DNA from 2 places in the Denitratisoma sp. agr-D3 genome. Region 2 is predicted to be linked to the other one. Evidence: riboswitches for the same ligand, from Rfam matches in the RefSeq annotation. Region 2 holds a riboswitch; the other holds the start of a gene.
What was found. A riboswitch is a leader RNA that binds a small molecule or an ion and turns the genes downstream of it on or off. The one in region 2 is predicted to bind cobalamin.

Region 1 (4,411 bases), 180 kb from region 2:
CAGGCCACGGCCAGGTAGGTCTTGCCGGTGCCGGCGGGGCCAATGCCGAAGGTGATGTCGTGTTCCTGGATCTTGCGCAGGTATTCCACCTGGTGGGCGGTGCGGCCGTGGAGGTCGCCCTTGCGGGTGACGAGTCCGGCGGACGGGGTTTCCATGCGCGCCTTGTTGGCCAGCTCCACCAGGCCCAGTTGCACCGCGTCGATGGATAGGGGCGCTTCGCACAGGTCGTAAAAGTGACGCAGGGCCGCCGCGGCGTGGCGGGCGTTGGCCGTGTCGCCGCTGACCCGGCAGACTTCGCCACGGCGGGCGATGGCCACGTCGTAGGCGGTTTCGATCTGGCGCAGGTTTTCGTCCAGGGGACCACACAGGTTGGCCAGCCGGGCGTTGTCCACCGGGCGGAAGGCCACCTCAATGGGGCGCGGGTGGCGGACGGGTTTGGCGGTGTCGCTCAAGGTGCGGGCTGGGACGGGAAAGTGGAAAGGGCAAGGGGCCGATTGTAGCCGCTCAGTCCTTGATCACCAGTTCGCCGCGCAGGCTGTGGGGCAGGGCTTCGGTGATGCGCACCTGGACGAACTGGTTGATCAGCCGCTCGCCGCCGGCGCCGGCGGGGAAGTTCACCACCCGGTTGTTGTCGGTGCGGGCGGCCAATTCCGTTTCGTCCTTCTTCGCCCGACCCGTCACCAGCACCCGCTGCACCGTGCCCACCATGGCCTTGGAAATTTCCATGGCCTGTTCCTCGATGCGCTTTTGCAGGCGGGCGAGGCGAGCGCTCTTCACTTCGGCAGGCGTGTCGTCGGCCATCTCCGCCGCCGGGGTGCCGGGACGGGGGCTGTAGATGAAGGAGAAGCTGGTGTCGAAGCCCACCTCGTCGATGAGCTTCATGGTCTTTTCAAAGTCCTCGTCGGTCTCGCCGGGGAAGCCGACGATGAAGTCCGACGAGAGGGACAAATCCGGCCGCGCCGCGCGCAGCTTGCGGATCACCGACTTGTATTCCAGCGTGGTGTAGCCCCGCTTCATGGCCGCCAGCACCCGGTCGGAACCGGCCTGCACGGGCAGGTGCAAATGGGACACCAGCTTGGGCACCTTGGCAAAGGTGTCGATGATGCGCTGGGTCATCTCCCGAGGGTGGGAGGTGGTGTAGCGGATGCGCTCGATGCCGGGCATCTCGGCGATGGTCTCGATCAGGAAGGCCAGGTCGGCGGCGCCTTCCTCGTCCCCCAGCTTGCCCCGATAGGCATTCACGTTCTGGCCCAGCAGGGTCACTTCCTTGACGCCCTGTTGGCTCAGGTTGGCGATCTCCGCCAGGATGTCTTCCATGGGTCGGGAGACTTCCTCGCCTCGGGTGTAGGGCACGATGCAGAAGGTGCAGAACTTGGAGCAGCCTTCCATGATGGAAACGAAGGCGGTAGCGCCTTCCACCTTGGCGTTGGGCAGGGCGTCGAATTTTTCGATCTCGGGGAAGGACACGTCCACCTGGGCCTTGCCCGTCTCGCGCCGGGCGCCGATCAACTGGGGCAGGCGGTGCAGGGTCTGGGGGCCGAACACCACGTCCACATAGGGCGCCCGCTCCACGATGGCCGCGCCTTCCTGGCTGGCCACGCAACCGCCCACGCCGATGACGAGGTTGGGGTTCTTCTGCTTCAAGTGCTTGACCCGCCCCAGGTCGTGGAACACCTTCTCCTGGGCCTTTTCCCGCACCGAGCAGGTGTTGAACAGGATGATGTCCGCCTCTTCCACGTTGTCGGTCTTCACCGCATCCTCGCCCTGGGCAAGGATGTCGGCCATCTTGTCGGAATCGTATTCGTTCATCTGGCAACCGAAGGTGCGGATGAAGACTTTCTTGGTCATGGGAGTGCTGCCACTGCGGGAGGGGAAGGGGCTGAATTATAAGGGGGTTGGCTATAATCCCGGCCGCGATTGGTGAGGGGGTTCCGCAAGGGAAAACCCTCATGGGAACACGGTGAAATTCCGTGGCGGGCCCGCCGCTGTAACCGGGGACGACGCTTGCACGATGCCACTGGGCCCTGCCCGGGAAGGCGCAGGCGAAGGACGATCCGGGAGCCAGAAGACCGACCTTTCGTTGTTCCTCCACCCGCCGTGACGGTGGACCGCCCTGGACCCGCGGCCTCGCCCCACGGTTGTAACCGGAGACGAATCGGTGCATTCCTTCAAGATCAAGGCCGTTGATCGCGGCCTCGGCGTCGACCTGCAACGCAAGATCGACCAAAAAACCAAACCCCTCGGCGCCCTCGGCCAACTAGAAACCCTGGCCCTGCAACTGGGCCTGATCCAGGGCACGCTGAGCCCCCAGTTGTCCAAGCCCCACATCCTCGTCTGCGCCGGTGACCACGGTGCGGCTAAGGCCGGCGTGTCCGCTTATCCCCAGGACGTGACCTGGCAGATGGTGGAAAACTTTCTCGCCGGCGGCGCGGCCATCAATGCCTTCTCCCGCCAGCATGGCCTGGGCCTGGTGGTGGCCGATGCCGGCGTGGCCCACGATTTCGGCCGGCGCGAGGGCCTGGTGGATGCCAAGATCGCCTACGGTACGGCCAACTATCTCGAAACTGCCGCCATGACGGTCGAACAGTGCGACGCCGCCCTGGCCAAGGGCGCCGCCATTGCCCGCGACCTGGCCGCCCAAGGCTGCAACGTGCTCGGCTTCGGTGAAATGGGCATCGGCAACACGGCCTCGGCGTCCTTGCTGACCCATTGCCTGACGGCGCTGCCCCTGTCCGCCGTGGTCGGGCGCGGTACCGGCCTTGACGATGCCGGCGTGGTGCGCAAGCGCGCCCTGTTGGAGCAGGCCTTGCTGGCCTGGCCGGAACGGCCCCAAATCAGCCACCTCCCCGGTGAGGGAGAGGACGGGAGGGGGCGGAGGTCCTGTGCCCAGGTGGGCGAGCATGCTTTGAGTGTGCTTGCCCGCTTTGGCGGCTTTGAAATTGCCATGTTGGCCGGCGCCATGTTGGCCGGGGCGGAGGCCGGCATGGTGTTGTTGATCGACGGCTTCATCGTCACCAGCGCCCTGTTGGCGGCCATCGCCCTGGTTCCCGAGGTGCGCGACTACTGCGTCTTTTCCCATTGTTCCGACGAGTCCGGCCACCGTCTGCAACTCGACCACCTTGGCGCCAAACCCTTGCTGCAACTGGGTTTACGCCTGGGTGAGGGGACCGGCGCGGCCTTGGCCTGGCCTCTGTTGGCCTCCGCCAGCGGCTTTTTGCGGGACATGGCCAGCTTCGAAGCCGCCGGCGTGAGCGAGAAATCCGCCTGATCGGCGGGTTTTTTCCATTGTCCTAGCCCCAGGCACCGATACAATGTGGCCCTTTCCACTTTCGGATCAAGGATTAAGCCTATGAGCCAGTTCGGCCACTTTGCGCATCTCGACGTGTTGTTGGCGGAGCCATCCGCCATGCAGGCCCGGGTCATCGCCCATGCCTGCCAGGAGTTGGGCATCCTGCGTCTGCGCACGGTGGACGGCGGCAAGGCGGCCCTGACGGCCATGGCCGAGGTCAAGCCCGACGTGGTGATCAGCGCCCTGTATCTGCCCGACATGTCCGGCACCGAGCTGATCCAGACCATGCGCGACCAGCCGGAGCTGGAGAACGTGGCCTTCATCCTCGTCTCCAGTGAAACCCGGCCCCAGGCCCTGGATCCGGTGCGCCAGTCCGGGGTCTGCGGCATCCTGCCCAAGCCCTTTACCCCCGAGCAATTGCGCAAGGCCCTGTTGTCCACCGTGGAGTTCCTCACCGAGGACCAGTCCGCCGTGGGCGACTTCGAACCCGAGACCCTGCGCGTGCTGCTGGTGGACGACAGTCCCAACGCCCGCAAATTCATGCGCCGGGTGCTGGAGAACCTGGGGGTGGAGCATTTCGTCGAGGCCGAGAACGGCCGGCAGGCCGCCGCCATCCTGGGCGAAACCATGGTGGATTTGGTGGTGACCGACTACAACATGCCGGAGATGGACGGCCGCGAATTGGTGGACTTCATCCGCAACCAGAGCTGGCAACGTTCGGTGCCGGTGTTGATGGTGACCAGCGAAACCAACAACGGCCGTCTGGCGGCGGTGGAGGAGGCCGGCGTGTCCGGCATTTGCGACAAGCCCTTCGAGCCCGGCGTGGTGCGGCGTTTGTTGGGGAAGATCCTGAACGATCGCTGAGCCGATGGTCGTGGGGGAGTTGCGGGTTTTTCTCAGCGCCATCGGATTCTTCACCCGATTGCCGGTGCCCGCCTGGGTGGGCCATTCCGCCGCCGGCCTTGACCAGGCGGTGCGCTATCTGCCGCTGGTGGGTGTCCTGGTGGGTCTGGCCGGCGCCGCGGCCACCGAACTGGCCGCCCTGTTGCTGCCGCTGAATCTGGCGGTGCTGCTGGGCATGGCGGCCACGGCCTGGCTTACCGGCGCCCTGCACGAGGACGG
Region 2 (4,411 bases):
CCCCGCCCTGCTGATTGCCGCCCCCGCATCCGGCCAGGGCAAGACCACGGTGGTGGCAGCCCTGGCCCGGCTGCATACGCGCCTGGGGCGCAAGGTGCTGGTGTTCAAGTGCGGACCGGATTTTCTCGATCCGCAAATCCACCAAGTGGCCAGCGGCGCTCCCTGCGAGAACATCGACTTCCGCATGTGCGGCGAAGAAGACGCCCGCTGGCGACTGGCCCGGGCCGCGAAAGAGGCGGACCTGATTTTGGTGGAAGGGGTCATGGGCATCCACGATGGCGAACCCTCCGCCGCCCAGCTGGCACGGCACCTGGGCCTGCCTGTGCTGCTGGTGCTAGACGCAGCGGCCATGGCCGGTAGCTTCGGCGCGGTGGCTTGGGGTTTGAAACATTACAAAGAAGGCGCCCCCATCAGCGCTGTGCTGGCCAATCGGGTGGGGAGCGAATACCACGGCCAACTGTGCCGCGAGACCTTGCCCGACGACATCGCCTGGTACGGCGCCCTGCCCCGGGATGCCAGCGGCGAACTACCCGAGCGCCACCTTGGCCTGCTGCCCGCCGCCGAGATTGCAGGGCTTTCCGCCAGCCTGGACCGCATGGCTGATGCCCTGGCCGCCACACCTGCCGCCGAACTGCCCCCGGCAGTGAACTTTGCCGACGCCGACGCCCCGCCCTTACCGCCCCTGCTGGCGGGCCGCAACATTGCCGTGGCGCGGGATGCCGCCTTCTGCTTTGCCTACCCGGCCAATCTGGAATGCCTCACACAACTGGGCGCCACCCTGACCTACTTCTCGCCCCTGGCAGATCAAGCCCTCCCCACCTGCGATGCCGTCTGGTTGCCCGGCGGCTACCCGGAACTCCACGGCCCCGCCCTGGCCGCCAACCACGCCATGGCCACTGCCCTCAAAGCCCATGTAGCAGCGGGCAAGCCCCTCTTGGCCGAGTGCGGCGGCATGATGGCCTGCTTTGAGCAACTCACCACGGTGGATGGACAAAGCCACGCCACCTTCGGCCTGCTACCGGGCAACAGCACTATGCAAAGCCGCCTCGCCGGGTTGGGCATGGTGGCGGTGGAACTGCCCGAAGGCGCCATGCAGGGCCATACCTTCCACTACTCCACCAGCAGCAGCACAGCCCCCGTCATTGCCACCGCCATCAAAGCCAAGGGCAAGGGCGGCGAAGCGGTGTACCGCCAGCAGCGGCTCACCGCCAGCTATATGCACTTCTACTTTCCTTCCAATCCGCAAGCCACTGCGAGGTTGTTCCTATGAGCCATCGCTACGCCGACGACGCCCTGGCCGGGGTCTATGCCGCCATTCATCAACGCCGCGACATCCGCGAATTCTCCGGCGGCCCCCTGCCCGAGGGGCTGCTGGACCGGCTCTATCAGGCAGCCCACGCCGCGCCCTCAGTGGGCTATATGCAGCCCTGGCGCCTACTCCACATCACCGACCTGGCCATCAAAGCGGGCATGGTGGAGATCGTCGAGACCGAACGGCAAGCCACCGCTGCGGTGCTGCCCAGCCGTACGGCGGAATTCCTCAAGCTCAAGGTCGAGGGCCTGCGCTCCTGTAGCGAGATTGTTGTCGTGGCCCTAATGGACGGCTGCGAAAAACACATCTTCGGCAAACGCACCCTGCCGGAAATGGCCCTAGCATCTGCCGCCTGTGCCATCCAGAACATGTGGCTGGCGGCGAGAGCCGAAGGCATCGGCCTGGGCTGGGTGTCCTTCTTCGCGCCCGATGATCTGGCCCGGCTGCTGAAGATGCCAGAAGGCGCCAAGCCCATTGCCATTCTCTGCATCGGCCCGGTGGACGAGTTCCCCGAGCAACCCCTGCTGGAAACTCTTGGCTGGGGTAGCCGCCTCAAGCAGGAGGATTTCGTCTTCGAAAATACGTGGCCGGAGCATGCCCAACCGACACCAACGGCCTATTGATCTGACCGAATGATTCAAACCTTGTCGCCCCTGGTCCCGGCGACAAGGCGCTGTACCCAGACCGAAACGCAACAGGTGTCCGCTTGTTCGCAAGCGGATGAAACGGGAAGCAGGTGAGAAGCCTGCGCTGCCCCCGCAACGGTAAGGAAGTGCGGAACCATCAAGACGCCACTGGGCACATGCCTGGGAAGGCGATGGTTCAAAACTTCCGAGCCCGGAGACCGGCCTGTTGTCCAACGCCTTTGCCGCAGGAACAAAGGTATTAACGACGGATGCACTGCGGGGTGCGAAATCGGGGGACGGTACAAGCACGGCCCTCCGATTTCATCCGGTGCTCCATGGTGGAGTTTTTATGCTTCGTAAAACACCCGGGCGCACGTGCGCCCATCATTCCCGGCCGGGCCGTATTGCTTTGCTCTCCCTGCTGAGCCTGCCCCTGCTAGCCAAGGCCGCCGGGATTCCCACTTTGCAGGAAATCACCGTCACAGCCTCGGGACAGGACATGGTCGGTCTCGCCGACTCGGCCACGGAAGGCACGGTCACCGCCAAGCAACTGGCAAACCGGCCCTTGCTGCGACCTGCGGAGGTGATGGAGTCGGTGCCCGGTCTGACCGTGACCCAGCACTCCGGCGACGGCAAGGCCAATCAATATTTTCTACGCGGATTCAATCTCGATCACGGCAGCGACTTCGCCACCTCGGTGATGGGGATGCCGGTGAACATGGTCAGCCACGCCCACGGCCAGGGCTATATGGACCTCAACTTTCTGATTCCCGAACTGGTGGGCAGCCTTCGTTATCGGAAGAGCGTCTATGCGGTGGATGATGGCGACTTCAGCTCCACCGGTTCCGCCCGCATCGACTATCAACGCAGTCTCGCCGCCCCCTTTGCCGATGTTTCGGTGGGGCAACATCAGTACCGGCGGGCCCTGGTTGCCGGCAGCCGAGAACATAACGGCCTGCAATGGCTGGGAGCGGCCGAACTGGCGGGCAACAACGGTCCCTGGGATCAGCCGGAAAACCTGCACAAGGCCAACGGCGTCCTGCGCCTTTCTTCCGGCACCGCCAGCAACGGTTTCTCCCTCGCCGCGATGGCCTACCACTCCACTTGGGTTGCCAGCGAGCACGTGCCGGAGCGGGCCATTCTCTCGGGCGAGATCGGTCGTTACGGTACGCTGGTGGCCAACGATGGCGGCATCACCCATCGCAACAGCCTCTCGGCGGAATGGGCCAGCACTGGCGACACATCGGCCTGGCGCGGCAATCTCTGGCTGGTCGACTACGGCCTCAATCTGTTCAGCAGTGCTTCCGGCTACATCAGTGGCGCCCAGGGCGACCAACACGAGCAGGCCGACCAGCGCACGATACTGGGCGGGCAACTGGAAGGCCGCTTTTTCTTCGGCCCCGACTTGCGCGACACCGAGCTGGCGCTGGGCAGCCAGTTACGCCACGACAATATCGGCACCCTGGGTCTCTACAACACGGTGGATCGAGGCAGAACCACCACGGTGCGGGAAGACCGGGTACGGCAAACCGCCACGACTTTTTACAGCGAAGCCAAGACCCAGTGGCAACCCTGGCTACGCAGCAGTGTCGGTCTGCGTTATGACCGTATCGATGCCGAAGTCACCGCCACCGGCGGCACTTTCAACATGAGCAATGGTGGCAATGCCTCGGCCAGCCAAACCAGCCCCAAGCTCGGCTTGGTGATCGGCCCCTTTGCCCATACCGAGCTCTATGCCAATTGGGGCCGCGGCTTCCATAGCAACGACGCCCGCGGCGCCACCAGCCGGGTCGATCCTGCCACCGGCAACAGCATTGCGTTGGTCCCCTTGATCGTTAAATCCACGGGTAGTGAACTCGGCCTTCGTACCACGCCCCTGCCCGGTTGGCACAGCAGCCTGTCCCTATGGCAAATGGACCTGGCCTCGGAACTGGTCTTCATTGGCGATGCAGGCATCACCGAACCCCGTGGCAGTTCCCGCCGTCATGGCCTGGAATGGGCCAATTATCTGAGCCCGCGCGAGGGATTGGTGATTGATGCGGACCTAGCCATCTCCCAGGCCCGTTTCAATGCCCCGATCAATGGCGGCAACCACGTGCCCAACGCGATTCCCCTGGCCGCCTCCCTCGCCGCCAGTTGGGATCGTTGGGGAGAACAGGGACGCTGGTCCGGCGGTATTCGTCTGCGCTACATCGGTGCCTATGATCTGGAAGAAACCGGAACACAAAAATCCACCGCCTTCTGGCTCACCAATCTCAAACTGGGCTACCGCCTTGATCCGCAGATGAGGCTGTCCCTCGACATCCTCAACCTGTTCGATCGCAAGGCCAACGATATCGAGTACTGGGGTGGCTCCTGTACCCGGCTGGAAGGCGGCGGCTGCAATGGCGGCAACGGCATCGACGGTCGCCTGATTCATCCGTTGGAGCCACGCACCCTGCGCCTGGGTTTGCGCGTTACCTTCTGATAAAGA

Region 1: linked by a shared signal. The riboswitch ahead of ACYQ2U_RS06175 (nicotinate-nucleotide--dimethylbenzimidazole phosphoribosyltransferase) and the one ahead of ACYQ2U_RS05310 (TonB-dependent receptor) in region 2 are both predicted to bind cobalamin.

Annotation. Positions count from the first base shown of each region.
Region 1 is NZ_BAAGIA010000002.1:247,079-251,489, forward strand. It holds gene ACYQ2U_RS06165 (PhoH family protein) at 1-452, opposite strand, end outside; gene miaB (tRNA (N6-isopentenyl adenosine(37)-C2)-methylthiotransferase MiaB) at 505-1,848, opposite strand; cobalamin riboswitch at 1,902-2,092, shown strand; gene ACYQ2U_RS06175 (nicotinate-nucleotide--dimethylbenzimidazole phosphoribosyltransferase) at 2,159-3,268, shown strand; gene ACYQ2U_RS06180 (response regulator) at 3,350-4,153, shown strand; gene ACYQ2U_RS06185 (adenosylcobinamide-GDP ribazoletransferase) at 4,158-4,411, shown strand, end outside.
Region 2 is NZ_BAAGIA010000002.1:64,798-69,208, forward strand. It holds gene ACYQ2U_RS05300 (cobyrinate a,c-diamide synthase) at 1-1,270, shown strand, start outside; gene bluB (5,6-dimethylbenzimidazole synthase) at 1,267-1,935, shown strand; cobalamin riboswitch at 1,992-2,179, shown strand; gene ACYQ2U_RS05310 (TonB-dependent receptor) at 2,288-4,405, shown strand.